One region of the Peribacillus sp. FSL M8-0224 genome, then DNA from elsewhere that is predicted to be linked to it. Evidence: riboswitches for the same ligand, from Rfam matches in the RefSeq annotation. Region 1 holds a riboswitch; each other region holds the start of a gene.
The links. A riboswitch is a leader RNA that binds a small molecule or an ion and turns the genes downstream of it on or off. The one in region 1 is predicted to bind S-adenosylmethionine.
Positions count from the first base shown of each region.

Region 1 (10,371 bases):
AACAAGGTAAACCGCCAATCCTGAAATGGTGCTCAGTATTGCTCCTGCCAGCACATCCGCCGGAAAGTGGACACCTACCCAAATACGGGAAATGCCAACAAGGAAAGCCAGCATGATCCATAACAACCACCATCCTCTTTTGAAAAGCCAAAAAGATACACAAAACGAGAAAAACAAGATGGTATGGTCGCTTGGAAATGAATTATCCACTGCTTTTTCAATTAACTGATTAACATTGGCCAATTCGGCAAATGGCTGATTATTCGAATGCAATCTCCCTGCCATTTTCCCCATCATTTCAGCCATTACAAACGTAATCATCCCACAAACAACCATCATCCTACTCTGTTCATTTCGAGCGAACCATATTAAGATGACTGCCAAAGCTAATAAAAATACCATGTACTCAGCAATGAAAATGGCAGAAGGGTTTAAATAATCGTACTGTTTCCCTAAGTCATTGATCATTCTGAATACATTGGTATTCAACTCAAAAAAGTCCATTTCATACCCAACCTTCCTCTTTTTCTTACATATTAAAGAGAAAGGAAATATATCGCCATCGTTCTTCCTAACAGTTTAAGCTGCCGTCTTACAATTTTGTCACGCGGTTAAAGAAGCTTAGCGGGGTCTTGTATATTTCCTGAACTTTCTATATAATCCAAGAAAAATACGGAGGTTAGTCAAATGAATAATGATAGGAACTCTGTTCTAATTCATGAAAACCAGGAAACCGTTTGGAATGCGATCACGAAAGATGAAATCATTTCTAAATGGCATGCCCCGGGTTCAAAATGGAATATCCCTAAACTCCAGGTTGGAGAGAAGGCAATCTTCGTATTAATGCCTAGTGCACATAACAATCTTAAAGAGAATGAAAGCATCCCAATGAGCTTTACAATCCAAGAGATAATCCCTTACGAAAGGTTTTCTTATTCTTCGGATTCGGATAAACTCGTTTTCACTTTTGAAATATTCCCAGAATCCCAAGGCACTAGAGTATCCATTAACATGGACGGATATGAACTTAGTTTGGCTAACTTAAAGGCATGTTTAGAAGGAAAAGAACTTCCCTATACCTAATCATTCATTTGAAAGAGAACCTAGTTCATTTCCATGTTTATTAAAAAATAACTGCTAGTCTGAAGGGAGACGGCTGTATTTATAATAGAAGAAATTCGCATAAGGAGGTAAAAAATGCTGCACATACAGAAAAAGTCCGATACTGTCATCATTGTCATTCACGAAATATATGGACTGAATCAACATATGCAGGGTTATTGTGAGTTATTATCAAATCAAGGTTTTGATGTGATCTGTCCGGATTTGTTAGGACGTGGGATGCCATTTGATTATTCCCAAGAGGATGCTGCTTATCGACATTTTATGGAGAACGTAGGTTTCATGGATGCTTTATATAAGATAAAGGATATATTATCGGATATAAAAAATGAATACCAAAAGATTTTCATTCTTGGATTCAGTGCAGGGGCAACTGTAGCTTGGCTGTGCAGTGAGGAAGAGTGTGTCGATGGAATTGTTGGTTACTACGGTTCGCGTATTAGGAATTATGCAGAATTGGCGCCACGATGCCCTGCACTGCTATTTTTCCCACTAGAAGAGCCATCATTTAATGTCGATGAGTTAATTTCAGCTTTAGTAAGTAAGGATGTCGAAGTTCATAAATTCATGGGGGAACACGGATTCAGCGACCCTTACCATTCAAAATATCATGCAGAATCAGCACAAGCAGCCGTTAGCAAAATGATGAAATTTTTTATGGTGAATTAATGTTCCACATTCACCCTACTGCCGTTTTGTATGGACCCAATGTATAGAACCCGCATCACTATGGGGGTGACAGTCATTTTGAACCTTTTTATATTCTTTTTCCAATTCTTTCAAGGTTAACTTCATAAGCTGTTCCACCGTTTTATTTACAGTATGGATCATAAGTTTATAGATTAATTCCTTCCGCCTTTCTTCCAAGCCCTTCCCCATTTCACCCTCTCCTTCTATTCTCATAGAATATGAAATGTTTCCTTAGACAGGGGGAATGATCGTCGGATTCCTTCTCCTCAATTTTACTTATTTTAATATATTCATTCTCTAAATCGGTTAAGGTCAATTCAAATAGATGGATGTCATTCTTTTTGTAAACTCCCTTGTTAATCAACTTGTTGATCAGGAAGTTCCTTTTTTTCTCAATGGCTTTACGCAATAATGTCCCCATGATAAATCCTCCTTTTAATACGTATTGACTTGCCCATTCACAAAAAAACCGGAGACACCTCTTTACATGAAAGAAAAGTCTCCGGTTTTCCGGTCAATTAACCTATAATTCCTATTTAACTACTCGGTATTATTATAATACTAACTACATGCTCCGTAGTCAACTATTTTTTTCCTGGGGAAAAGGCAATGTTTTATAAAGCCATTATTTTTTTTCACTGTCAAATGGTTTTGTCTTTTTAACTAACCATATTCCTAATACTAAAATGATCACATAGAGGACGAGTGAAGCTGTACTTGGAAGAGAGAATAAGTTAAAAGTTAACGAATGACCAAAAAACATGTTGAACAACGGTCTTATCAATCCCTGAACTGCAAATATAAATAGGACAATCCCTATAAATCTTAGTACTTCATTCGTAATTTTAGACATTATTAATCACTTCTTTCGGTGGCTTTATCAAATATGGTTTTTATTTCCATTATTGCAGAATCAATATCAGTTATTTCTTCTTTTGCGATTGTTGAACTAAAGCTATCAATTACGTTTCTAACTGCTCTAGCCATTATTTCAGGAGGAAATTTTCTAAAACTCCTGTCAACATCCTGCCCGTATTGAAAAATCTCGATTAGTGGATTTAATATGGTGTTATTTTCATCCACAAAGATCAATTCTCCGTTTTCATTTCTTCCGTTAAGCACTATTTCCGTTATTGCCAATGTTTCTGCTTTATTTTCCGACACGAATCTTAAGTTAGACTCGATGTATGATTCTAACATCCTTTTTGCATCTTCCTCCAAGATTATGTGCTCTCCCATATAAATGGCCGCTTTTTCATAATATTGAGTAATTATTGCTTCCAATAATAATTCTTTCTGAGGGAAATGGTAATTTACAACACCTTTACTTACCTGTACCTCCTTAGCAACATTTCCGATAGAAAAATTAACATAACCATATAGAGAGATAAGTTCTACTGATTTTCGAATGATTTTATCTTTTGTTTTCACCATACCCACATTTTAGTACGACCGTACTAAAATGTCAACAAGTAAAGGCTAAACCTGCTATACCAATTGTTATAGAGTGAAAAATTGTAGGGGGAATCTGAAATGTCAGGAAAGAAGTTACTCAATTAAGTAAGAATTTAAAGGATTTTATGCAGAAAAAGACGGGAAATAAAAAGAACAGAATAAGAAAGAAACAAATAAAATTCATTCCTTTACTTATAACTGTTCGTGACAATAATGTATAACGCAAGAATCACAGGGATTAACGAGATAATAAGGTTATTAGGCGATTATACAAGAATCGAAAAAATAATGGCTGCTACTCAAAATTTTTCCGTTTGCTTCGCTTCATGAAATGCCGCTTTCACTTGATCTAACAGGTCTTTATCCGAAAGCAATTTATACCCCGTAAGTGCTAGAGCTTTTGCTCCGGTCAGGATGGCTTTGTCTCCAGCAGGAGATTTGGCACAGTCGCGGAATTCATTCGTATGGGCAATCAACTCATCATGTCCAATTTTTATATAAGGATGTGCTGTCGGCACTACATGGCTTACATTACCTGCATCCGTCGAGCCAAAGCCACTCTCTTTTCGAGGAGCCACCGCTTCCCCTAATTGAGTCAGTTCTTCTTTTAGCAGTCCATCCAGAACTGGATTGATGACAAAATCGAGTACTTCATTTTGGAAACGTTCCACTTTAACCGTGCTTCCTGTGGCAAGTGCCGCCCCTTCAGCAACAGCACGTATTTTATTGGATACTTCTTGGCAAAGTTTCCACGTTGTTGCTCTAATGTAAAATCTGGCGGAAGCATATTCAGGAATGATGTTAGGCGCTTCCCCGCCATTGGTGATGATTCCGTGAATTTTGACCTCGGCCGGGAGCTGCTGGCGCAAAGCATTAATGCCATTGAACAGCTGAATCACCCCGTCAAGCGCATTCACGCCTTCTTCAGGTGCAGCTGCTGCATGTGCTGACTTCCCGTAAAAATGAAAATCAAGGGGGTCGACAGCCAAAAACGGACTTGTTACACCCGTTTTTCCTGCAGGATGGATAAGGATGGCCGCATCCACCCCATCAAATAGACCGTGCTTCACAAAGCTTCCTTTTGCACTTCCATTCGGCCCGCCCTCTTCAGCCGGTGTTCCGAAAACGATCACCTCTCCGCCCGTTTCCTCCAGCACTTGAGCCAGGGAAATGCCTGCCGCCACACTCGTTGTGCCGATGATATTATGGCCGCAAGCATGGCCTAAACCGGGCAATGCATCATACTCGGCTAAAAAGGCAATTGTAGGTCCTTTCTTTGAAGAGGTTTTTTTGGCGATGAACCCTGTTTCATGCCCGGCAATATTGCGGGTCACTTCAAATCCTTCATTTTGAAGTATTCCGGTTAATGTATCCGAAGCGAAGAACTCTTGATTTCCAATTTCAGGTTTGGCATGAATGGCTTGGCTCGTTTCGATATATAATTCGGAATGAAGGTCGATATGATCTTCAATGATTTGCTTATGCTGCTTCAGCACTGATTCTCTCGCCATGTCTTAATCTCCCCTTTTTCTTGAATACATCCATTACTTTTCATTAGCTGGTTTTGTCCATGCATCCTGGTAATTCACTAATTCATCTACTGAAACATAGGCAGGAATGGTGTTTCCTTTAAACGTTTTTTCAATGAACGCTTCCACTTCTTTCGATTGATAAAGCTCCACTAATTTTTGCAGCTCAGGACGATCGGCATTACCCTTTTTAACTGCAATGATATTAATATATGGTTTCGCCGTTTTACTTTCATGGAATAAAGAATCTTTTAATGTAAGGCCTGCTTCGACGGCAAAGTTATTATTGATGGCTGAAGCATCGGCATCATCCAATAGACGCGGTGTATTGCCGGCAGCAACAGGCTGGATTTTCAAGTTTTTCGGATTTTCCTTAATGATTTCCAATGATCCCGATCCATTGAATTCTTCTTTCAATGTAATCAATCCAGCTTCCTGAAGCAGGAGCAGTGCACGGCCAAAGTTTGTTGCTTCATTCGGAACGGCTACCGTAGCACCATCCGGAAGATCTTTGAGACTTTTATGTTTTTTCGAATAAAGGCCCATAGGTGCAATGACAGTCGACCCGATGGCCTCCAATTTCAGATTTTGATCTTGAACGAATTCATCGAAATAGGCGACGGTCTGGAATGAATTGGCATCAATTTCACCTTCGCTTAACGCAAGGTTCGGTTGGATATAATCATTGAAAGTGACCAGTTCGATATTAAGTCCGTCCTCTTTCGCCAAGTCGACAATGTATTCCCATGTTCTCGTATCCCCGCTGCTGACACCGACTTTCACTGTTTTCACATCACCCGAACTCCCTGATGCACCCTCTTCATTCCCGCATGCTGAAGCCACGATGGCCAATGCCAATACCATGATCGTTAATAAGATTTTTTTCATTTTTCCTGCCTCCTGTTAGTTTTATCTTCTTCTGATTTTTCTTGAAACAAAATTCCCGGTGGATTGCAATAATTGAACGATGATCACGAGCGCCGCCACTGTGACGATCATCGTCATCGTATCGAACCTTTGGTAACCGTAAGCCAAGGCTAAATCCCCGACCCCGCCTGCACCGACGGCACCTGCCATCGCGGTAGATCCAACAAGCCCGATAGTCGCTGTTGTAAATGTCAGGATTAACGAACTAAGTCCCTCGGGAATCAAAAAGCGGTAAATGATTTGCCATGTTGTCGCCCCCATCGCCTGAGCTGCCTCGATGATCCCTTTGTCCACTTCCAACAGCGAGTTTTCCACAAGCCGGGCAATATAAGGAGCCGCGTAAAAGATTAGCGGAACAATGGCCGCATTCGTTCCGATCGCACTGCCGACAATCATTCTTGTAAACGGAATGAGTGCTACAAGCAAGATGATGAAAGGAACGGACCGCAGGATATTGATGATCGGGTTCAATACATTAAAAATCCATTTATTCTCCAGGATGTGACCCTTTCTTGTAATGACAAGCAGGATACCGAGCGGAAGCCCGATCAATCCGGAAAATATCAATGAGATGGCTACCATATAAAGTGTGTCACCGAAAGCTGTCGACAGCTGGTCTGCCGTTATTTCCATTCCCCAAAGCGTATTACCCATTTATACTTGCACCTCCTGGACGAGAATCCCCTCATCTTTAATATATTGATAAGCCTTGTCGACCTCATTTTTGCTCCCCGTCACTTCGATGATCAAATTCCCGAAAGGAGTTTCCTGGATTTCAGAAATATTGGCTGATAAGACACTTAAATGAACATCATATTTCTTCGAGATGGTTGAAAGTAAAGGAGTACCCGAAGTAGTTCCAATAAAATTAATTTTCCAAATAATCGGGATATGGGACCCTATGCTTTTTAAGAAACTTTGTGGAATTTCGTCATGTATGACCGTTCTCACGAAGTTTTTTGCAATATCCGTTTGCGGCTTGGCAAAAACTTCGAAAACCGAACCTTGTTCAACGACGCAGCCGCCCTCCATGACCGCTACCTTATTGCAAATTTCCCGAATGACAGACATCTCATGAGTGATTAGCAAAATGGTGATATTGTATTCTTTATTAATTTTTTTTAAGAGCTGCAGAACTGCACTCGTTGTTTGTGGATCCAATGCCGACGTAGCTTCATCACACAATAAGATCGATGGATTCGTAGCCAACGCCCTCGCAATGCCGATCCGCTGCTTTTGCCCGCCGGATAGTTGTTCCGGATAACTCTTTGCTTTGCTCGATAAGCCAACGAACTCCAATAGCTCGCCTACACGTTCTTTGATTTCCTTAGCTGGAGTTCCCGATAAAACCAGCGGCATGGCAATATTATCAAAAACAGTTTTTGAGTTTAGTAAGTTGAAATGCTGAAAGATCATCCCGATTTTTTTCTTTTCTGCCCGTAATTCCTTCGGGCTTAATTTGGTTAAATCCTTGCCCCCAACAACCACCGAACCATCTGAAGGATGTTCAAGCAAATTCACCAACCTGATCAACGTACTCTTTCCGGCCCCGCTATAACCGACTACCCCGAATATATCCCCCTTTTCCACTGTCAAATCAATGCCCTTCAAAGCCTCGACAGTCTGTTTCTTTGTTTGATAAACCTTTTTAACACCTTGAAACTCAATCATCCAATCTCCCCCCATGCTGTTTATTTGTACGAATTCCTTATCCAGAGAGAAGAGCTTTGCAACGCTTCATAATGATAGGGTTAAATTCTGTCAAACTCACGAGTAATTGCACCAATTCTCCAAATAACCATATACATTTTGAATAAACAAAAGAGGCCTCTTCCGTCATCAGACAGAAGAGGCCTCTTTTAGACATAAAAAAGAGTAAACTCTTAAATTAATTATCTAAGAAAAGCTCCTTCTTATCTTTCAAACTTTCGTCCGTTGGAATTAGCACAGTATTTTTACAAAAGTAAAAACCCGCTGCCGAGGTATCATAGGGCCAAGTCCCTCCACATCTCTTGATAAGAATTAACGTTATATTTAATTATGTCCTTCACTATATATTCTAATTTCGCTAAAGTCAACCATATTTTTCATCGCTCTAAATAGTTTCATAGTATAGTGAATTGATACTTTTTAATTATATTAATATAATGATTTACTCATTCTCCATACAGGGTATTTTTCATTTTCTTCCCTTATCTTCACCATGCCTGAATTCGTATATAAAGAAATCGCCCTTTGATTATCCGGAGAAACCCTTAAGTGATATTCGGATACATTAAATTGCCTGAAAAAGTTTTCTGCGTAGCGAACCAATTCCTTGCCAAGGCCTTTACTGCGGTATTCGGGAATAAGATAAAATAGATTCACATAGCCAATTTCAGTTCCTTCATACTCCCGAATTTGAAGTTCCATTTGTCCAATCGGTTCTTGGTCCTTTTCAATGATCACCTGTCCATCCGGAAATTTGCGGACCCTTTCTTCCATTCGTTGCAAATAGGCATGTTCATCTCCAAAACCAGCATCAGTTCCAAAACTTACAACAAAGGAATCTTTCCGGAAATTAATGATAGTATCTTTATCCTTGTCCGTATCAATGGTACGAAAAATCAACTTCATCCACCCCTATCATTTTAGTGAAATAGTTTTCATGCTAGGAAAACTCATGTACCTTTCAAAATTTAAAAACTTTCTTTTTCATAAAAAAAAAGCTTAAAGGAGCCCTTTTGTTTTTGTACCTTGATGAAAAAACATTTGCCATCTTCCATTCGCACATTTCCAGATTGAACTTCTTAAGGTATGTTCCAGCTTATCTTCATCAAAAATCCGGTATGTAGTTAGCACGGTATCATCAGACAATCGATGCATCTCAAATTGACTTAATGTCATGTTCACCGCTCCGGCTCCCTCTTGCCCCATAAAATCGCTTTTTGACCATATGTTACCCGAACTGCCGAACTCAAAGAAATCATCTTTCAATAAGGATGAAAGCACTTCTGGAGATGTACGAACTTCAGATTTTAACAATTTCTCCTCCAGCTGATACAAATGCTCTTTTAATAATGAAGATTCCCTGTCCATTCATCTTGTCCTCCTTTTTCAACCATTTCCCTCGAAGAAACGAAATAGGAAAATCGTGAATAATTAATACGTAGATTTTCAGTAATTCATGAACCATGCGATTTAAGTTTTTTTATCCAGCTGCTTGCTGATTAGCAGTTGGCTCATCTTGCGGTCAGCGGCATTTTCTCGTTTTTAACGTTTTTGCCGTCCCCATTATATTACTATTTTTAGCTGGCTTACTTCGTAACTGGACTCACAACAGATTTCTAAGTAAACCATTTATTCCACAATACTAGCGGCCATTCCTTTTTTACCTCTAAATATTTACTCCCCAACCCATAAAAAAAAGGAGCTGCAAATGGCAGCTCCTTTCTTTGGGCATCCGGTTGTTCTCCCATCAGTGTTATCGTGATAGGGTTCCTTGCAGACGATTGGTTTCGGCGATTACTTTTTCTTCATCGATCGTTAAGCAGCGGCCATCTTTCACGACCATTTTGCCATCGATGTAAACATCACATACGTCATTTCCGCGTGCTGCATAAAGCAGGTGCGAATAGGCTTCACTCAGTGGCTGCAGGTGTTCTTTGTTATATGGGTAAATGGTGATGAAATCCGCTTTTTTACCAGCTTCCAGTGATCCTGTGTGACCCATGCCTATCGCTTCGGCGCCCATTCTTGTGGCCATGGCGAGTGCTGTTTGGGCAGGGAATTTTGTGGCATCCTTATACATGCCTTTTTGCAGTAATGCGGCTGTCCTCATTTCTTCGAACATATCGAAGTTGTTATTGGAGGCGACGCCATCTGTTGCCACTCCCACTTTAATGCCTGCATCAAGAAGGCTGACGACATCTGCTATCCCAGATCCGAGCTTCAGGTTACTGATTGGATTATGGGCAACGCGAACATCATGCTGTTTTAGGATCGCCCGCTCTTCATCATTAAGGACCACTCCATGTGCCATGACGGTAGGCTGATCGAACAGGCCTAGACGGCGAAGGTGCTCGACAGGACGGGATCCGTACCGTTTTTCGATGTCGAGGATTTCAAAGTCCGTTTCCGATACGTGGATGTGCACCATCAAATCATTCTCTTTTGCAATTCGTGCACTTTCCATGATCGCTTCAGGTGTGCAGGCATATGGGCTATGCGGTGCGACCATGGTAGTCAGGCGGCCATCGGCAAATGCTTTATAGTTTTTTGAAAACTGCTCAGCCCCCATGAGGTTCGCTTTCTGGTCTTTTTCTGTACCCAAGCTGAAGATCGTATAGGAAAAGGCTCCGCGCATTCCTGTTTCGCCTATCGTCTCCATGACAGCACCTGCATCTATTCCATTAGGATTGAACATATCCGAAAATGTCGTGGTTCCTGATTTCATCATTTCCATAATGCCTAGCTGTGAACTTACAGAGGCGATTTCCGTTGTAAACTGGCTTTCGATCGGCCATATTTTCGTTTCAAGCCATGGCTTCAGCAGCATATCGTCCCCGATACCGCGTAAAAGGGTCATTACAATATGCGAATGGGCATTCACAAGGCCTGGCATGATCCATTTTCCGCCAAGGTTGACCACTTGATCTGCATCTGCCAA
Region 1 is NZ_JBBOOJ010000001.1:4,163,375-4,173,745, forward strand. Features, by position in the region: gene MKX49_RS20030 (undecaprenyl-diphosphatase) at 1-504, opposite strand, end outside; gene MKX49_RS20035 (SRPBCC family protein) at 688-1,083, shown strand; gene MKX49_RS20040 (dienelactone hydrolase family protein) at 1,198-1,791, shown strand; gene MKX49_RS20045 (hypothetical protein) at 1,807-2,001, opposite strand; gene MKX49_RS20050 (Fur-regulated basic protein FbpA) at 2,003-2,233, opposite strand; gene MKX49_RS20055 (TetR/AcrR family transcriptional regulator) at 2,668-3,243, opposite strand; gene MKX49_RS20060 (M20 family metallopeptidase) at 3,567-4,778, opposite strand; gene MKX49_RS20065 (MetQ/NlpA family ABC transporter substrate-binding protein) at 4,812-5,684, opposite strand; gene MKX49_RS20070 (methionine ABC transporter permease) at 5,706-6,356, opposite strand; gene MKX49_RS20075 (methionine ABC transporter ATP-binding protein) at 6,378-7,394, opposite strand; SAM riboswitch class I at 7,634-7,745, opposite strand; gene MKX49_RS20080 (GNAT family N-acetyltransferase) at 7,863-8,339, opposite strand; gene MKX49_RS20085 (nuclear transport factor 2 family protein) at 8,433-8,801, opposite strand; gene MKX49_RS20090 (amidohydrolase family protein) at 9,187-10,371, opposite strand, start outside.

Region 2 (10,371 bases), 3.3 Mb from region 1:
CGTTGCATTTACAACGGCCCCAAGGTGATGTCATCTTTTTTTCTTCTTTTCCCGGTACAATAAAATATAATAAACTATCCAGAAAAGAAACACAGGAATGAAGGATAAAAATCTATATTGGACCGGTACGGCAAATAAGATGAAAATGGCTGATAATAAAAAGGGAACCGCCAGGAGTATATATTTTCTCCATTGCATATGCTGAACCTCCTTAGGTTGCGTCATTCTTATTAGAATAAAGGATTATCCATCAATAATCTAGAAAAGTCACAATTGACAAAAATATGCAATCGTAGTAATCTTTAAAAACAAGTTAAAAATTACCATTAATCAATGGAAAAGGAGGCGAACGTCATGACTAAATCAGTTAAGCACAGTGATGTCACAATTGAATATCATACTTCCGCCTGCCCTGAGACCTTGTCTTTCCAGACATAGGATTCCTCGTTTCCATTCATGATTTTAAAGCGCAGGTTGTGGAATTTTCGCGGCCTGCGTTTTTATATGTGTTATTACGCATCTAAAAAAGCTTCCGCTAATTGGCGGGGGCTTTTTGGCATTTTGGATCCAGGTGCATTAGCACCCTTTCCATATAAAGGATAGGAGGAACTATAAATGAGACAAAAAACATTGGAAATCTTATTGCAGCCGGGAGATCCAGAAAGCGGTTAGCGAGTGAAAGGTTTGACCAAAAGGGAGGGGAATTCATGTTTGCGATTTTTAAAAAGCTGTCCTGGTTCTTTAAAGAACAGTGGCAGCGTTACACCTTGGCGATTTTATTTCTATGTCTAGTGAATATCTTGGAGGTTATCCCGCCAAAACTTGTCGGGAATGCCATCGATGATATGAACAATGGCAGCATGACGCAGGAAGGGGTCATGAAATACGTTATTTATTTGCTCATGGTACTGATCGGCAGTTACCTATTTGGTTACTTATGGAGTTATCTGTTATTCGGCGGCGGAAACTTGGTCGAACGGAAACTAAGGTCAGGGTTTATGGGACATTTGCTGAAAATGACGCCGAGTTTTTATGAAAAAAACCGTACAGGAGATTTAATGGCAAGGGCAACCAATGATTTAAAGGCCATATCCCTCACAGCTGGTTTCGGGATATTGACCCTCGTTGACGCGGTGCTGTTCACCATCACGGTAGTGGTCATGATGGGAGCCACGATCAGCTGGCAGTTAACGATTGCGGCGGTGCTGCCGCTTCCGATCATGGCAGTGCTGATGCAAATTTACGTGAAGAAAATTTACAAACGTTTTACGGATGCACAAGCAGCCTTTGGCACTTTAAATGACAAGGTCCTGGAATCCATTTCCGGTGTCCGTGTTATCCGTGCCTATGTCCAGGAACGGGAAGATGAAAAGCGATTTGAGGAAATGACCGAGGATGTATATCGCAAAAACCTAGCCGTGGCAAGGATCGACGCCCTCTTTGATCCGACGATCAGCATTATCATTGGCATCAGTTATTTAATCGGGTTGGGCTATGGGGCTTATCTTGTGTTTCAACAGGCCATAACGCTTGGCGGACTTGTTTCGTTCAATGTGTACCTAGGCATGTTAATCTGGCCGATGATCGCGGTGGGTGAACTGATCAATGTCATGCAAAGGGGAAATGCTTCGCTAGACCGTGTTCAGGATACCCTTTCGTATGAAGCGGATGTGAAGAATTCAATGAGGCTGGAGAGTATTACGAACCCGGGGAATATCCAATTCAATTCAGTGCATTTTACATACCCTTCCTCAACGGTTGTGAATCTATCCGATATTTCCGTTCAGCTTGAGCGCGGTCAAACATTGGGGATAGTGGGGAAAACAGGTAGTGGAAAAACGACATTCGTGAAGCAATTGCTGCGAGAATATCCTTTAGGAACAGGTGAAATCGCTTTTGCAGGCAAGCCGCTGGAGCAACTGAGCCTTGAAGATATCCGTGAATGGATCGGATATGTTCCACAGGACCATTTTTTATTCTCGAAGACTGTTAGGGAAAATATCTTATTCGGTAAAATGGATGCAACGGAAGATGAACTGGCTGAAGCCATCCGGCTTGCGGATTTTGAGAAGGACTTAATGATGCTGCCAAACCGTCTAGAGACACTCGTCGGTGAGAAGGGTGTCGCTCTGTCCGGTGGGCAAAAGCAGAGGATCTCGATTGCCAGGGCATTGATCAAAAATCCGGAAATTCTTATATTGGATGATTCCTTATCCGCTGTCGATGCAAAAACGGAAACGACGATCATCGAAAATATCCAAAATGAACGGGCAGGGAAAACGACCATCATCACAACCCACCGCTTATCAGCCGTTCAGCACGCGGACAGGATTATCGTATTGGACAGCGGAAAGATCATCGAAGAGGGGACTCATGCGGATTTACTGCTGAATGATGGCTGGTATAGGGAGCAATATGAACGACAGCAGGTTGACGAAGGAACGGAGGTGAAGGCATGAAGGTCGTAAAGAAACTTTTTAATTATGCTGCCCTTTATAAAAAATTGATCATTGGCGCCCTGATCATGCTTGCTCTTTCGGTAGCGGCCGATTTAACGGGTCCTTTCGTTGCCAAGAAAATCATCGATTCACATATACTTGGCATCGAATCTTCCTGGCATGAAGCAGGTAAAGGAAAAGATGCAGTTAAGTATGATGGAAATTGGTATAAACGGGCTGATTACTTTTCAAAAGGTGAGAAGAAAGGCAGGGAAGTCCATGTTCTGCAGGTTGGCAATCAATTTGTCTTCGTAGATGAAGCAGTCCCTATCGATGGGCGCAGAACCTTGGAGAACCAATCATTGATCATCAAAAAAGACGGGAAAGAGCAACGTGCGCAAGCAGTGAAATTGACGAGTCAGGAAGTGATGGGATTTTATCAACCGGAAATCCCGCGGATCATTAAGCTTGTGGCTTTTTATTTCAGCCTTGTCATCCTTTCCTCCATTTTTCAATATGGCCAGAGTTTTTATTTACAGAAAGCGGCGAACCGAATCATACAGAAGATGCGAAATGATATATTTAGGCATATTTCCCGTTTGCCGATACGTTATTTCGATAATATGCCAGCGGGTAAAGTTGTAGCCAGGGTCACTAATGATACGGAAGCTATCCGGGAATTATATGTAACCGTGCTCGCCAACTTCTTCTCGAGTACCATTAATATTTTCGGCGTTCTAATTGCTTTGTTTATTCTGGATCCACGAGTCGGTACCATTGGCCTTCTACTTATTCCGATCATCGTTATCTGGACGATGGTATACCGTAAATTCGCCTCGAAATATAATCACATCATTCGGGAACGGGTCAGCGATATTAATGGAATGATCAATGAATCCATTTCTGGTATGAGCATCATTCAGGCATTTGGACGTGAAAAGGAGACGAAGCAATCTTTTGAAAATCTGAACCGGGAGCATTTTTCCTATCAAAATAAAATGCTCCATTTGAACTCTTTGACGGGTGGAAACTTGATTGGCGTCATTAAGGTTTTGGCGCTGATGGCCTTCGTCTGGTATTTTGGCGGTATTTCCCTTACAGCGGGTTCGGCCATTTCCTTAGGGATGATGTATGCAATTGTTGATTTGATCAGCCGCCTGCTACATCCGCTTCACGGAATCGTTAATCAGTTCGCTAATCTTGAACAGGCGCTTGTTGCAGGGGAGAGGACGTTCAGCTTATTGGATGAGAAGGGATTGGCAGTCAGCGATGAAAACATATCCAGATACAAAGGAAACGTACAATTCGAAAATGTTTCTTTTGGTTATAAGGATAAAGAATATGTGTTAAGGGACATTTCCTTCTCCGCTAAACAGGGGGAAACGGTCGCTTTAGTTGGCCACACCGGTTCAGGAAAAAGCTCCATAATGAATTTATTGTTCCGCTTTTATGACAGCAGTGAAGGAAAGATCAAAATCGATGGCAGAAATATATTGGATATCCCCCATCAGACGCTTAGGGAGCATATGGGGATCGTCCTTCAGGACCCCTATTTATTTACTGGCACCATCGCCTCCAATATCAGTCTCAATCATAAAGGCATCACAAGGGAAATGGTTGAAAAAGCATTAAGAGATGTCGGGGGGGACAAAGTGCTGAAGCATCTTCCTTTAGGGCTTGACGAACCCGTGATCGAAAAAGGCGGAACGCTGTCTTCCGGACAGCGTCAGCTAATCTCTTTTGCCCGTGCCCTCGCATTCAATCCGGCCATATTGATCTTGGATGAAGCGACAGCAAGCATCGACACCGAAACCGAGGCAATTATCCAGGAGGGAATGGAAGTGCTGAAAAAAGGGAGAACGACCTTCATCATTGCACATAGGCTTTCCACGATAAAAAATGCCGACCAAATTCTTGTACTGGAAAAAGGGCGGATTGCTGAGCAAGGTACACATGAGGAATTAATGGAACTGAAAGGGAAGTACTATCAAATGTATGAACTGCAGGCAGGTCCGCATAAAGGCATGGCTGGCTGAACACAATTGAATAAGGGTGGATCATCTAGATTAAAATATAATGAAGGTACCGACTTTTGGTACCTTCAAGCATAATGATTGATAATAGTAATCATTACGTTTAAGATATACCTATACTGACGATGAGGTGATAATAGTGAAACAAGAAATTCATCCCGATTATCAACAAGTGGTATTCATGGATACCAACAGTGGGTATAAATTTTTGACAGGCTCCACTAAGACGTCCAATGAAACGATCGTTTGGGAAGACGGCCAAACATATCCCTTATTAAAAGTGGAAATCAGCTCGGATACGCACCCTTATTATACAGGAAAGCAGAAGTTTGCTGAAAAAGGCGGACGGGTGGATCGCTTCCTGGATAAATATAATATGAAGAAATGAGAGTCAGGCCATCGGGAAATCGATGGTCTTCTTTTATTGATGGAATAAAAAAGGTGCCCATAAAATATGAGGCACCCATTACTTTAATCATTTTGCAGCAATTGCTTCCCCTTTGGCAATATTGACGAGGGCAGCTTCGAAGTCCTTGATTAAATCGTCCGGATTTTCCAGTCCGACAGAGAGGCGGAGCAAGCTATTCGTGATGCCTCGCTTTTCCCTTTCATCAGCAGGCATGGCCGCATGGGACATTTTGGCCGGGTAGGATAATATGGATTCTACCGCTCCCAGGCTTACGGCAAAAACAGGGAGCTCGACAGTGTTCACGAAGGAACGGAAGATTTCCTCACTTTCCAATTCAAATGAAAGGACCGCCCCCGCTCCGAGTGACTGGCCTTTCTGGATGGCGTGCTGTGGATGATCGGCTAGGCCGGGATAATACACTTTTTTCACCAAGGGCTGCTCCTTTAAGTAGGCTGCAATCTTTTCTGCCCCTTTTTGTGAATGTTCCATTCTAACTGACAAGGTTTTCAAGCCTCTCATTACGAGCCACGCATCCTGGACACCAAGGACCGCTCCAAAGGAGTTTTGAAGCGAACCGAGTCTTGCCGCCAATTCCGGATCTTTCACGACCGCAAGCCCAGCTACCACATCACTATGGCCGGATAAAAACTTCGTCGCGCTATGAAGGACAACATCAGCGCCCAGATTCAGCGGTTTTTGCAATGCGGGCGTCAAGAATGTATTATCAACAAAACTTAAGGCACCAGCTTTTTTTGCGATATCACATACAGCTTGAATATCGGTCACTTTAAGTAACGGATTTGAAGGCGTTTCAATGTATATGGCCCTGGTATTTGGCTGAACCGCCGCTTTGACACTTTCAAGGTCCGTCATGTCAACGAAGGTATGCTCAATATTGAAACGGTTCAATACGCTTGTGACCATCCTGAACGTTCCGCCATACACATCTTCGGAAATGACGATATGGTCTCCGGCAGACAATAGGAGGAAGGCTGTTGAAATGGCAGCCATACCTGATGAAAAGGCAAAGCCGTGAGTGCCTTCCTCTAGATCGGCAATGATATCTTCAAGTGCCTCGCGAGTTGGGTTCCCGCTTCTGCTGTAGTCATATTTGCCGAATTGATCGATATCGGATTGATGGAAAGTCGATGCATGCTGAATGGGGACGCTCACACCGCCCGTTACCGGATCGAATTTATGTTGATTATGAAGTAATTTCGTTTCAAAGCTAAAATCATGATCTGTCATCGTAGTGCCTCCCTTTTTACATGTGCGAATGCTTGCTGCAAGTCACCAATCAAATCGTCGCTATCTTCGATGCCAACGGAGAAGCGGAGCAATCGATTACAAACCCCGTTTGCCATTCTGACTTCAAGCGGTATATCGGCATGTGTTTGTGTGGCAGGATAGGTGATGAAGCTTTCGACCCCTCCAAGGCTTTCTGCAAAGGAAATTAATGAGAGCGATTGTAAAAATGGGTTGACCGCCGCTTCATCAATGATGCGGAAAGAAATCATGCCGCCTCGGCCTGGATACAATACGTCCGTAACACAATCATGCTCCGATAAGTAATCTACAAGTATCTTGGCATTCTTTTCATGACGCTCCATCCGCAATGCCAGGGTTTTCATTCCGCGCATCAACAGCCAAGAATCAAATGGGCTCAAGACAGCTCCAGTGCCATTATGATGGAAGGCCAGTGCATCACATAACTCAGCGCCGCTAGCAACGATCAGTCCGGCGAGCACATCATTATGACCACCGAGATACTTGGTTGCACTGTGGATCACAATATCCGCTCCAAGCAAGATGGGTTGTTGAATAAGAGGCGTGTAAAAAGTGTTATCAACGATTAGCAATAAATTATATCGTTTAGCCAATGCGGCAACGGCGCTAATATCCGTTTGCTGCATAAGAGGGTTAGTGGGAGTTTCGATGAAGATGGCTTTCGTGTGAGGAGTGATGGCTTTTTCGATATCCTCCAAACAACAAGTGTTTACATAGTCACACTGCAATCCCCATTTTTTAAAACCTTGTTCTAACAGCCGATATGTACCGCCATAAAGATCTTCACTGACAATCCACGCATCACCAGATTTAAAAAGGGCGAGTATAGTGGAGATGGCGGCCATTCCTGAACTGCAGGCATAGCCTTGGTCTCCTTTTTCCAGATCGGCGATGGATCGCTCCAATAGCTGGCGGGTAGGGTTACCTGTCCTTGTGTAGTCGAATCCCGTCGATTGACCGATTCCTTCGTGGCGAAAAGCTGTTGAAAAGTATACCGGCGGATTGACTGTTCCTGTCGCCGTTTCACTGCGATTTCCTAATTGAGCAAGATATGTTTCAGGTTTATACATGGTTTTCACTGCTCCTTTGAGTTAAATAAAATAAAAAAAAGTCTTCTTTAAGAAGAAGACTTTGATTAAGTAGTGACGAGTCATTCTTCTTATCTTCCAAGTTCATAAACTTGTGGAATTAGCACCTTTTCATTGGTTTGAAACAAATGAAGGTTGCTGAGGTGTCATCGGGCCATTCCCTCTACCTCTCTCGATAAGAGTTTAGATTATTCAATTTCTTTTGAATTTACTATATATACAAAATACTGTCAAGGACATTTTGGGAGTGATGATGTGTTGGTGTTCATGGCCAGGTCAATTGAAGCCTAGCGGTGCCTACACTTTATGTGTCAAAAAAGAATATCCAAATTTTCATCTAAATATGAATGGCCTAGGATTTTTCAGAAATATGGAAAGGGTCAGCGGGATATTTTTGCTTTAAAATAATAAAGTTTGTACAATGTATGGAGAGAAAGAATAATCCGACATTATTCATTTCATATGCAAAAATTCTTCAATGAATAGTGCAAACTTAGGAGGAGAACACATGGAATACAGAATCGAACGAGATACGATGGGTGAAGTGAAAGTTCCTGCTGATAAATATTGGGGAGCACAAACTGAGAGAAGCCGTAACAATTTCAAAATCGGTAACGAAAAAATGCCGATTGAATTGGTTCGTGCATTTGCATACGTTAAACAAGCTGCTGCAAAGGTGAACTTTGATCTTGGTGATCTTTCCGAAGTTAAAAAGAACGCCATCGTCAAGATTTGCGGCGAAATCCTTGAAGGTACGCTTGATGAACATTTCCCGCTTGTAGTTTGGCAAACGGGAAGCGGTACGCAAAGTAATATGAATGTGAATGAAGTGGTCGCGAACAAAGGGAATGAATGGTTAAAAGAAAATGGTGAATCGGAAATCCTTCACCCGAATGATGATGTTAACAAGGCACAAAGCTCAAATGATACTTTCCCGACTGCCATGCATATTGCAGCCTTTATGGAAGTCGCTGAAAAATTGGTTCCTGCCATCAAAGCACTTCGTGATACATTCGATACAAAAGAAAAAGAATTTTGGGATGTCGTGAAAATCGGCCGGACACATCTTCAAGATGCTACACCCTTAACATTAGGACAAGAAATTTCCGGTTGGAAAGCGATGCTCGATAAAGATTTGGCGATGATTGAGGAAAGCAGCCAAAAACTATTGAACCTTGCTTTAGGCGGAACGGCTGTAGGAACCGGAATCAATACAAAGAAAGAATTCCCGGGACTTTCTGCCAAACAAATTGCAGCGGATACAGGATATCCTTTTGTCACATCTGATAATAAGTTCCATGCATTGACTAGCCATAACGAAATCGTCTACGCACACGGTGCTTTGAAAGCATTGGCGGCGGATTTAATGAAAATTGCGAACGATGTCAGATGGCTTGCAAGCGGACCGAGAAGCGGAATCGGAGAAATTGCCATTCCGGAAAACGAGCCGGGCAGCTCCATCATGCCAGGTAAAGTCAATCCGACCCAAAGTGAAGCGCTTACCATGATTGCGACACAAATCGTGGGTAACGATGCTACAATTGGCTTTGCAGCAAGCCAAGGTAACTTTGAATTGAATGTGTTCAAACCAGTCATCATCTATAACTTCCTGCAAACGGTCAAATTATTGACGGAAGGCATTCATTCCTTCAACGATAATTGTGCGGTTGGCATCACTGCAAATGAAGATAAGATTAAAGAAAATGTAGAGCGTTCCCTTATGCTGGTAACAGCATTGAACCCGCATATCGGTTATGAAAAAGCAGCCAAGATTGCCAAAACTGCCTTCAAGGACAACTCCACGTTAAAAGAAGCGGCATTGAAACTGGAGTTCCTTACGGAAGATGAATTCAAAGCATGGGTCGATCCTGCTAACATGGTTAATAAATAATTGGATGGAAGTACCCTCCCTCTAGCATTAGGGAGGGTGTTTCCATGTGTTAAAATACTGGAATCGACAAATACTGAAATCATAAGTATCTGGAACAGGAGGAAAAACAATGTCTATATGCCCGCTTTGCAACGGTCTAAGAAAAATTCATGTAGATTGCCCGGAATGCGGCAGTGAACTTGAGGATAAAGGGAAATTCATGGATTATGCTGATGATTACAGTGCTTATATGGATATCGACATACTTAAAGAAAACGACGGATACCCTCAATCCCTTCAAAAAGGGCAATGCCCCCATCTCATGAAATGCCCTGAATGCGGACATGATGAAGTGGTATTGGTCCAGGAATGAATCGCCCTTTATTTTAATAAACGTAAAAAGACCCATAATGAATGGGTCTTTTCATGTTTAATTGGCAGATAACTTCATGCTTTCCTGCATCTGTTCATCTTCTTCAACTAAAATGCGATGTTCTGTCCCTTTATCAAAAAAGTGCGCTTTATTCATGTCGAGCGCAAGTTCGATCTTTTCGCCTGCCTGGATAATGTTATTGGCATCGACCCTTGCAACGAAGTCCTGCCCCTCTAAAGTGGAGTAGAGCATGATCTCCGCGCCCATGAGTTCGGCTACATCAATTTGGGTCGTGAATGTAGTGTTAGGGGACTCCGTGAAATAAGCTCCTTCATTATGGAAATCTTCCGGACGGATGCCAAGGATTACTTCTTTTCCGACATATCCTTGATCACGTAGCATTTTCATCTTAAATTCAGGTATTTCAAGCGTTTGTTCGCCTATTTTGATTGTGCCTTCTTTTAATGTTCCGGTAAAGAAGTTCATGGCAGGCGATCCGATAAAGCCGCCGACAAACACGTTTATTGGTTTCTCATAAACATCCTTTGGAGCACCGACCTGTTGGATGATACCATCTTTCATTACAACAAGACGTGTCGCCATGGTCATTGCCTCTGTTTGGTCATGTGTGACATATATCGTTGTGGTGTCGAGCCGTTTATGCAGTTTAGCTATTTCCGCGCGCATTTGAACCCGCAGTTTTGCGTCGAGATTGGATAATGGCTCATCCATCAAGAAAACTTTTGCGTCCCTTACAATTGCACGGCCAAGTGCAACACGCTGGCGCTGACCACCTGAAAGCGCTTTAGGTTTCCTGTTTAGCAGCTCTTCAAGTCCGAGAATCCTTGCCGCTTCATTTACTCTTTGCTTGAT
Region 2 is NZ_JBBOOJ010000001.1:817,366-827,736, forward strand. Features, by position in the region: gene MKX49_RS03905 (DUF2515 family protein) at 1-8, opposite strand, end outside; gene MKX49_RS03910 (hypothetical protein) at 31-198, opposite strand; gene MKX49_RS03915 (ABC transporter ATP-binding protein) at 708-2,459, shown strand; gene MKX49_RS03920 (ABC transporter ATP-binding protein) at 2,456-4,474, shown strand; gene MKX49_RS03925 (type B 50S ribosomal protein L31) at 4,611-4,859, shown strand; gene metC (cystathionine beta-lyase) at 4,947-6,128, opposite strand; gene MKX49_RS03935 (methionine biosynthesis PLP-dependent protein) at 6,125-7,237, opposite strand; SAM riboswitch class I at 7,324-7,437, opposite strand; gene fumC (class II fumarate hydratase) at 7,764-9,146, shown strand; gene MKX49_RS03945 (hypothetical protein) at 9,256-9,498, shown strand; gene MKX49_RS03950 (ABC transporter ATP-binding protein) at 9,556-10,371, opposite strand, start outside.
Region 2: it holds a riboswitch for S-adenosylmethionine, as region 1 does, so the genes downstream of both, MKX49_RS03935 (methionine biosynthesis PLP-dependent protein) here and MKX49_RS20075 (methionine ABC transporter ATP-binding protein) in region 1, are expected to answer to the same signal.

Region 3 (10,371 bases), 3.1 Mb from region 1:
GATATAAACCCTTGAACCGGCACAGCATACCTGGCCTTGGTTAAACATGACCCCATTCAAAGCTCCAGGAATGGCTTTTGAGAAATCCGCATCAGGCAGGATGATGTTTGGCGATTTCCCTCCAAGTTCCAATGTGACCCGTTTCAATGAATATGAAGCGGAACGCATGATCAATTTTCCAACTTCGGTCGAACCGGTAAATGCAATTTTATTTACTTGCGGATGGTCGACAAGCGCTTGTCCAGCGGTTTCACCAAAACCGGGAACGATATTGACGACCCCATCAGGGAAACCGGCTTCAGCCAATAATTCAGCCAGGTAAAGAGCGGAAAGCGGTGTTTGCTCAGCGGGCTTTAATATGACCGTACAACCTGTAGCAAGTGCCGCTCCCAGTTTCCACATCGCCATAAGAAGCGGAAAGTTCCAAGGGATGATTTGGCCGACAACACCAACAGCCTCGTGTTTTGTGTAGTTAAAGTAATTTCCGCTTACCGGGATGGTCTGTCCAACAATCTTGGTGGACCAGCCAGCAAAATATCTCATATGTTCAATTGCTAAAGGAATGTCGGCATTTGTAGTTTCACTGATTGGTTTCCCATTATCCAACGTTTCCAATTGAGCAAGTTCAGTTTTATTTTCTTCCATTAAATCTGCTAGTTTATACATCAGTCTACTGCGTGCAGCTGCGCTCATTCTTGACCAAGGACCTTCATCGAATGCTTTGCGTGCAGCTTTGACGGCTAAGTCGATATCTTCTTTATCAGCTTCATAAACATCGGCAAGTTTTTGTCCTGTAGCAGGATTAGGAGTGGAGAAGGTTTTTTTTGAAGCACTTTCTACAAACTGACCATTAATATAAAGCTTTTTTGGTCCTGTTAAAAATTTTTGCAGCTTTCCACTTACTTCTAACGTTAGATTTGTCATTAATTACCCTCCTGAATAAAATGTTTATCTTGGGCAAAACATGATGACTTATTGTTAACGCTATGATTGCCAATTTTTATGATAAATGAAAAAAAGGGAATATTCAATCTATAACATTCGACAGAATATCCAAGATTTCTTCATCTATTAAAAAAATGTAGTATTATTTTGTCATGACATGTGTAATTACTATAGCAAAAATGAAAGTTAATAGTTAAAATGAAAAAGGATAAAATAACAAGAAGGTCTAAAGTTCTTCAGGAGGAATATATGGGAAATAATACGAAAATGATATCGCAGCGTAAGTTACTTGGTGTTGCGGGTCTTGGTTGGATGTTCGATGCACTTGATGTCGGTATGCTTTCTTTCATCATTGTTGCATTAAAGCAGGATTGGAACTTAACCAGTGAGCAGGTTGGCTGGATTGGGAGCATAAACTCCATAGGAATGGCTGTTGGCGCGGTATTCTTTGGTGCGATGGCCGACAGGGTCGGACGAAAGAATGTCTTTATCATTACATTATTATTGTTTTCGATCGCAAGCGGCCTGTCTGCAGCAGTCAGTACACTCAGCCTGTTCTTGATATTGCGTTTTTTGATTGGAATGGGACTTGGGGGAGAACTCCCGGTTGCCTCGACATTGGTCTCTGAAAGTGTTGAAGCGAGTAAAAGGGGAAGGGTCGTCGTCCTTCTTGAAAGCTTTTGGGCGGTTGGCTGGATTTTGGCAGCACTCATATCCTATTTCATCATACCGGCTTATGGTTGGCGGGTTGCATTATTATTGAGCGCAGTTCCAGCTTTATATGCGCTGTATCTGCGCTTGAAACTGCCGGATTCACCAAAGTATACGGAACTTGAAAAAAAGCAAAGACCATCTGTATTAAGCAATATGAAAAGTGTCTGGAAAAAGGAATACTCCCGTCAGACACTTGTATTGTGGATTCTATGGTTTTGCGTGGTCTTTTCCTATTATGGGATGTTTTTATGGCTGCCAAGTGTTATGGTCCTTAAAGGCTTCAGCATGATTCAAAGCTTTGAATATGTTTTGATCATGACGCTTGCACAGCTTCCGGGCTATTTTTCAGCTGCATGGCTGATAGAGAAGATGGGACGTAAATTCGTTTTGATCACATACTTAATTGGAACGGCCGTCAGTGCCTTTTTCTTTGGATCGGCAGAGGGGCTGGCACTGCTGATAGTTTCCGGAATGTTCCTCTCTTTCTTCAACCTAGGGGCATGGGGTGCACTTTATGCGTATACACCTGAGCAGTATCCAACATCCGTTCGCGGTACAGGGGCTGGGTTAGCTGCAGGGATCGGGAGAATTGGCGGTGTTCTGGGACCTTTGCTTGTAGGGTATCTAGTTGCCGCAGACACACCGATTTCATCGATTTTCACCATTTTTACAATTGCTATTTTAGTGGGGGCAGTTGCCGTGGCTTTTGGGAAGGAAACAAAGAATACCGTTTTGACATAAACAAAGGATGGGGACTGCATGCAGTCTCCATCCTTTTGTTATTTAAAGTCTTTTATTATTTTTAAAAGGGATTCGGAGGCAGTCTTCGGATTATTTGCATTCATGATGGCCGATACGACTGCGGTACCTGATAGTCCGCTATCAGAAAGAGCGGAAATGTTATCGGCAGTGATACCCCCGATGGCTACTGCGGGAATGGATACGCCGCGGCAAATTCCCCCCAGATCCTCAAGTGCCATTAGGGTTGCATCTTGTTTGGTCTTGGTGGGGAAAACGGAACCTACTCCGATATAATCGGCTCCATTTCGTTCGGCTTCGAGAGCTTCTTCAAGAGTGGAGACAGATACACCGACAATCATATCTTCAGGAACCATTTTTTTGACGACAGGCAGTGGGAGGTCATCTTGTCCAATATGAATTCCGTCCGCTCCAACCGCAAGTGCTATATCCACCCGGTCATTGATGATAAGGGGAATGGAAAGCTCATTCAATAACTGTTTTAATGCAGATGCTTTTTTATAAAAGGAGAGGGAGGAATTGTTTTTCTCTCTAAGTTGTACGATCGAGACTCCTCCTGAAACCGATTCTGCAATGATTTTGGTCAATTCTTCTATTGCTATGGACTCTTCCGTAACTAAATACAGGCTTAAATCAATTTGCGACTTCTTCACTTAGTTTCACCTCATGCATCCAGATTTCCTTATCCATTCTTGATATGGCATCGATTAATCGCACACGGAAAGTACCTGTTCCTTCATCCTTTTGAAGGGTTGAGGCTGCCAGTTCCCCTGATATGCTCATTGTTGATATACCGGCAATTGCGGCAGAATAGAAATCATCGGTGACTCCGGAAAAAGTTCCGATAAGAGCAGTGGACATGCATCCGGTACCTGTAACATTAGTTAAAAGGAGGTTCCCGTTATCGATGATGGACGTATGTTTTCCATCGCTGACCGCATCCTTAGCTCCGCTGACCACGATGATGCTATTCAATTCATTTGCCGCTTGTGCAGCCAGCTCGGCATTGCTAATCGCAAGTTCCCCCGAATCCACTCCGCGTGTAACGGTATCCCCACCCATCATTGACAGGATTTCACTCGCATTTCCGCGAATGATTTGGAAAGTAACCTTACTTAGGAGCTCTTTGACTTGCTCTGTACGATAGGAGGTGGCACCAACTCCCACCGGGTCCAAAATGACCGGGATGTCCAGGGCATTTGCCGTTTTACCGGCAATCTCCATTGCTTCCAAGGCTTTATCATCGATCGTACCGAAATTCAGGACCAATGCATTTGCTAATTTGACCATATCCGCCACTTCTCTTGGGCTCGATGTCATTACTGGTGAACCTCCGATGGCAAGGGTGGCATTTGCACAGTCATTGACCGTAACAAAGTTTGTGATTTGGTGAACGAGTGGTTTCCTTTCTCTTACCTTCATAAATAAATCGGCTGAAGAAATCTTCATAACAAGTCACTCCGTTCTTTTTTTGAATATGAATGAAAATGATGGACAGGTCCATGACCTTTACCGATTGAAAAGCTATTGCTTATCGCTTCGGAAATATAGGTCTTGGCTTGTTCGATCGAGACTTGCAATGGCAGTCCATTTGCCAGGTTAGATGTAATGGCGGATGATAGGGTGCAGCCCGTACCATGAGTGTTTTTGGTATGAATGCGCTCTCCCTTGATCCAGTGGAAGTCAGTACCATCATAAAAAAGATCATTTGGATTTCCTGCTGCATGGCCGCCTTTAAGTAAAACGGCTTTGGGACCCATTTCTTGTATCGAAATGCATGCCCTGTAGAAATCTTGTTTCGTCCGAATCGGGAAGCCAGTAAGTACTTCCGCTTCTGGTACATTGGGTGTTACAAGAGTTGCAAGCGGAAGCAATTCCGTTTTTAAGGCAGAGACGGCCTTTTCGTCGAGCAAATGGTGGCCGCTTTTGGAAATCATGACAGGGTCAAGGATAACGATGGCAGGCATGAAGGTTTTAAGGGACGCAGCGACCGTTTCCACGATTTCTTTAGATCCAAGCATGCCTATTTTTACTGCATCGACAGGAATATCTTCAAAGATAGCTGCAATTTGATCCGATATGATAGCTGTTTCAATGGGCTGTACAGAACGGACTTCCATTGTGTTTTGGGCGGTTACGGCTGTGATGGCAGACATTCCAAATACACCATGTGCAGAAAATGTTTTTAAATCCGCTTGTATTCCAGCACCGCCCCCTGAATCAGAGCCTGCGATCGTTAATGCTGTTTTCATAAAAAAACCCCTTCATATAATTATTTTTTAGCAGTATTTTAAGTAATATGAAAGCTAAAATCGCCCCTGCGAATGAACTGAACATAAAAGCCGGTAAAAAACCAAAAAGAGCAGCTTTTTCTCCCAATAGGAGGGTTGCAAGCGGATAACAGGCCAGGGAACCGAGAATGCCGGTCCCGATCACTTCCCCTAAACAGGCGAATTTTAAGCTTTGTGTTTTTCGATAAAGGATGGCGGCCAAAAGTGCACCAATCATGCTGCCGGGAAAGGCGAAAATTGAACCGGTACCAGACATGTTTCTAATGATGGAAACTAAAAAAGCTTGTGTCACAGCATATGTAGGCCCCAATAGAACCGCCGTCAGGACATTTGCCAGATGTTGAATAGGAAAGATTTTTGCAAATCCTGCAGGGATGAAAATAAATGAACTGGTCAGCGTCGTTAAAGCCGTGATCATGGCTGTCAATGTCAGTTTCTTGATAGGATTCATCCTCATGTCAACCACCTACAGAGGCCAATCCTGCTCATTTTGAACCATGTCCCAGAATAAATATTCATATCGGGAAGTAACCAAAAAGTGCTTTTCTAATCTAAGAAGTTCCTTTTCAGGCATGCCTTCCGTCAATTCTTCCAACAAAGTGATCAGCCACTTGTGTGCTTCCCCGAATTCAGGAGATGAATAGGACCTTATCCAATCTGCGTAGCGATTGTTTTCCAGTGCTGCTCCATTTTGTTCTTTTAATAGCAAACCGATTTCATAATAATCCCAAGCGCAGGGCAGGAGACAGGCGATCAAGTCTGCCAAAGTCCCATGCTGAGCTGCATTTAGCATGTAACCTGTATAGGCTAGAGTGGTTGGAGTAGGTTCTGTACTTTCCAATTCCTTGGAGCTGATCCCGAATTCGGAAGCATAATGCCGATGAATATCCATTTCCACTTGAAGGGTTTCATTTAAAATGCTCGCAAATTTTGCCATGGTTTCGATGTTATGGGCTTTGATGACACCTAAAGCAAAGAGCTTGGAATAATCCATGAGATAGACATAGTCCTGCTTCAGGTAATAGGCAAATTTCTTTTCAGGAAGTGTACCGTTTCCAATTGCCTGGACAAAGGGATGTGAATGGTTCCTTTTCCAAATCTCTTTTGCCCGTGCATGCAGTCTATCACTGAATGTTTCTAATTTTGTATTCTCCATTGTTCATCCTCCTATAGAATGGCTCCTTTTGTTGAATAAAAAACCCCGTTCCTGAATACGGAACGGGGTAGATGGATATAGTCTGTAAAATGGACGATATCATCCACTTCCCTCCGCCGGTATGAGCCGGTTCAGGTTCAAAGGGTCCGGAACTAATTCCATCTCAGTCTTAAAAAAGACTCCCCTAGTGGTGTGAATTGTATGTAATTACTGACATCATATCAGAAAGACAAGAAAATGCAACCCGTATTTGAAAGAGGAATCACTTTATGTCCAGGAAAAAAGGGAGAACCAGGTAATTGACTTTTGAAGATTATTAGGTTAGAATCATTTCTACATCATTATATATCGAATTCTTATCCAGAGAGGTGGAGGGACTTGGCCCTAAGAAACCTCGGCAGCGGACCCGTTTAGGGAACTGTGCTAAATCCAACAAGCATATGCTTGGAAGATAAGAAGAGCCGTACGGACACTGTCAGCCTCTTCTTAAATTAGAAGGGGCTTTTATTTTTGGGAAATAACGTTTAGTGACATACTAGAAAAGGTATATATAATTTGGTGAAATCAAACAAGTTGATAAAGTTTAGCTAACTAGAAGCAGGCACTAGGACGACTGGGAAAGGAGCCATTTACATGGCAGAATTATTTAAGAGGATTGAACAGAGGAAGGCAAAACTCATTGAAGAGCTATTGGCCAATGGAGTATACAAAACCTCTGATGAAAGGCACCTTTATGATGCCCCATTAAAAGTACTTGAAGATGAATATAAGATTGTTATAAATAGACCTAATAACGAGTCACCTTCTGAATGGATGACATAGTAAACGGAATACAATATTTGGATTTTTGGATAAGGGATATGATGTAAGCATTCGCAGTCTACACTAGTGGATGCTTTTTTTGCGTTTATTAGAAAACGACACAAATTATACATAATTAAATAACAAAATAGGTGTTTTGTCACATTTGACCTATAAAATAACACATTTAATTTCTGAAAAATAGTTGATTTTAACTAGTGGTTTCATTATGATGAAAGTGTAAAAATATTGAATAAATGGGAGGTGACTATGATGCCTTGCCGTAAGGTAACTATAGAAAAAGTAGAAGAGAAGAGACAGGAAATGATAAAGTTGGGAGCGATTTACGGCTTAACAAGTCTGCTGACTGTACAAGCCAGTCAAGAATTGGATACGCTATTGAATACGTTAGCAAGTAAAAGAGATTCTGAATATTTTTCCCTTCAAGAAGCATATAGGTATTTTTAAATTAGCAATTCGACCTGTATTAATCTGAAAAAGCTACTGCTCAAGGCAATAGCTCTAAAGAATTATATATTAAATATCGACACGTTTACCTAGAATGATCAAATCCCGCTCAATGCCATCCATCTCGGCAACTTGAGGTAAATGTGCCCATTCTTCAAACCCGAATTTGGAAAAAAGCTTAAGGCTTGGTGTATTATGGGCGAAAATGAAACCCAATAAAGTCTTAACGCCTAATTTTGGACTCAATTCAATTGCCTTTCGAATCGAAATTTGTCCAATTCCTTTTCCCCGGAAATAATCATCAATGTAAATACTGATTTCGGCAGTGGAATTATATGCCGGTCGGCCATAAAAGGATTGAAAGCTCATCCATCCAGCGGTTTTCCCTTCTATAGTAATGATATATAGCGGTCTACTTTCTGAATGATGTTCCTCAAACCATTTAACCCTCGATTGGACGGATACAGGTTCCGTATCTGCCGTGACCATTCTTGAAGCAATTGTCGAATTATATATTTCAACAATTCTGGGTAGATCAGATAGTTCTGCCTCTCTAAACTCTATGTGTTCTTCCATGATTTAAACTCCTAACTATCATTTATTCAATCTCCAGAATGAAGGGTAATCCCGTTTCCATTGAAAGTTTTATATTATCATACACTCTTTATTCTTTATCTGACAATTCTTTTTTATGTTAGTACTGCAGATTTTTTGGGTATGAAAAAGATTAAATACTTCTAGTAAAAAGACAAGAGGAGAACCAAATGAAAAAATTGGCAGGTATATTGATTATCGTACTGGTTATATGTTTTGCTGCATATGAATTTCAGGCCTCGGAGTCGGAAGATGTGCAAAGGGTCATGGCTTTTGGAGATTCATTAACCTATGGAAAAGGGGATAAGGACGGGGAAGGATATATAGATGGCCTTGAGGATGAATTGAATAATCCGCAATCGGAGCAAAAAGTGAGTTTTTGGAATTACGGTATTAAAGGCCAGGAAACGGATGGGGTGATGAAACAGCTAGATGATTACCGCATTAAAACGAAACTTGATGAAGCCGATACTTTCATTGTTTTTATTGGAACGAATGACTTGATCAATAGTAATGGCGGGAACTTGGAGAAAATAAGTGACCGAAAAATCAATGAGGGTAAACGGGAATATATCAACCATCTGAAAAAAATTACATCAACACTGATAGAGGCAAACGATAAAGCGGATATTCTGGTAGTAGGACTATATAACCCAATTAAAGACAATCAAAAACTTGAAAAGCACATTCGCGATTATAACGAGTCAATAAAGGGATTAGCCGATAAAGGTGAACGGATGTTATTCATTCCTACAAATGATCTTTTTGAAGATGAAAAGAAAACAAAGTATTTCAGTGATAAGTTACATCCGAATGAAAAAGGGTATCAGCTCATTGCGAATCGGGTTTTGGAAAGTTATGACTTCAAATGAAACCAAACATGCACAGAAAGGCTTTCTGTGCATGTTTGCCTGCTAAGTTGCTAGGTAGTTGATATCGCTTAGTTGAGGGAACTGTAAGTCATGGAGCTGCTTGTATCGGCCGTTGTTTTGCATTAACTGGTCATGTGTTCCTTTTTCAAGAACCTGCCCTTTTTCCATAACGATGATTTGATCGGCGTCATGAATGGTCGATAAACGATGTGCAATGACTATTGAAGTCCGTTTTTTCATTAAACGTGACAAGGCTTGCTGGATCAAATGTTCAGATTCTGTATCCAAGGCCGCCGTTGCTTCATCGAGAATGATGATTTGCGGATTTTTCAAAAGTGCCCTGGCAATGGCAATGCGCTGTTTTTGTCCGCCTGAAAGCTTGACTCCGCGCTCCCCGATCTGAGAATCATAACCATCAGGAAAGGCACTGATAAAGTCATGCGCATTTGCAGCTTTGGCGGATTCGATGATTTCATCATCTGTAGCATTAAGTTTGCCATATACGATGTTATCACGGATAGAACCATTGAATAGAATGATATCCTGAGAAACAATTCCCATTTGTCCCCGTAATGATTTCAGTGACACATCTTTGATATTATGTCCATCCATTTTAATCGTTCCATTTTGCGGATCATAAAATCGGATCAGTAGGCTCGTGATGGTCGATTTTCTTTGCGCCGGAGGAGCCGACCAAAGCGGTTACTTGACCAGCTTTCATGGTCAGATTTAGATTGCCGAGAACAGGAACAGTCTCATCATAAGCAAAATCAACACTTTTAAACTCAATTTTCTTTTTTATGGCAGGGAGTTCTATGGCATTTCCCTTGTCACTTATTTCAGGTTGGGTTTCCAATATTTCAGTTATCCGCTCAAAGGCGGCGGCTGATTGCTGGACAATGCTGATTACCCGGCTAAAATTGCGAACGGGACTCTGCAGCAACCTCAAATAGGCTAGAAAGGCCACGATTAATCCTATTGTGAATTCACCTTCCATCACTTGCCAAGCACCGAACACAATGACTGCTACAAGACCGATATTGTTCAATAAATCAATAATCGGCCCGAACATGGAACGCAGCCGAACGGACTTAAGGTTTGCAGTCATATTTTCCTGATTACGCTCCGCAAACCGTCTTGATTCGAATTCTTCATTTGTAAAAGATTGAATGAGCCGCATTCCTGAAATCGAATCCTGTAACTGGTTGCTGACATCTCCTGCGGAACTTTGCACAGACATAAATGACATCCTGATGCGTTTCCCGAATACCCTTGTGATATAGAACATGAAAGGGAATGTAATTAGAAGGACAATGGTAAGCTTCCAGTTAATGAAAAGCATATATACCGCTACGGCAATGAAGGTCACCGTGTCAGTCAACACTTGAAGCATGCTCGAAGAGATGAGCTGCTGCAGTAAATTGACATCATTGGTCAACCGCGACATTAAGTCACCAGTCCGGTTTTTATCAAAGAATTTCATATCCAGTGTTTGAATATGTTCATACATGCTATTACGTATATCCATGATGGCCTTTTGACCGACCTTGGAAACGATATAGCTGTTAAAGTAGTTCAGTATAGCCAATAAGATTGCAGCACAAAGAATTCCTGCACCAATCCAGATCAACGAGTCATATCTTTTTTCGGGAATGATTTTATCAATCGTAAACTGTGTCAATTGGGGGATGGAGAACTCAAGCAATGAAATGAAAAGCATGATACATAAAACCAAAGAGCAAAACTTCCATTTCGATGGGACCCGGTTGAA
Region 3 is NZ_JBBOOJ010000001.1:1,052,472-1,062,842, forward strand. Features, by position in the region: gene MKX49_RS05075 (aldehyde dehydrogenase family protein) at 1-924, opposite strand, end outside; gene MKX49_RS05080 (MFS transporter) at 1,195-2,400, shown strand; gene thiE (thiamine phosphate synthase) at 2,439-3,071, opposite strand; gene thiM (hydroxyethylthiazole kinase) at 3,052-3,867, opposite strand; gene thiD (bifunctional hydroxymethylpyrimidine kinase/phosphomethylpyrimidine kinase) at 3,864-4,670, opposite strand; gene thiW (energy coupling factor transporter S component ThiW) at 4,639-5,160, opposite strand; gene tenA (thiaminase II) at 5,176-5,865, opposite strand; TPP riboswitch at 5,957-6,061, opposite strand; SAM riboswitch class I at 6,219-6,323, shown strand; gene MKX49_RS05110 (Fur-regulated basic protein FbpA) at 6,499-6,687, shown strand; gene MKX49_RS05115 (aspartyl-phosphate phosphatase Spo0E family protein) at 6,937-7,134, shown strand; gene MKX49_RS05120 (GNAT family N-acetyltransferase) at 7,204-7,710, opposite strand; gene MKX49_RS05125 (DUF459 domain-containing protein) at 7,899-8,600, shown strand; gene MKX49_RS05130 (ABC transporter ATP-binding protein) at 8,643-9,212, opposite strand; gene MKX49_RS05135 (ABC transporter ATP-binding protein) at 9,235-10,371, opposite strand, start outside.
Region 3: it holds a riboswitch for S-adenosylmethionine, as region 1 does, so the genes downstream of both, MKX49_RS05110 (Fur-regulated basic protein FbpA) here and MKX49_RS20075 (methionine ABC transporter ATP-binding protein) in region 1, are expected to answer to the same signal.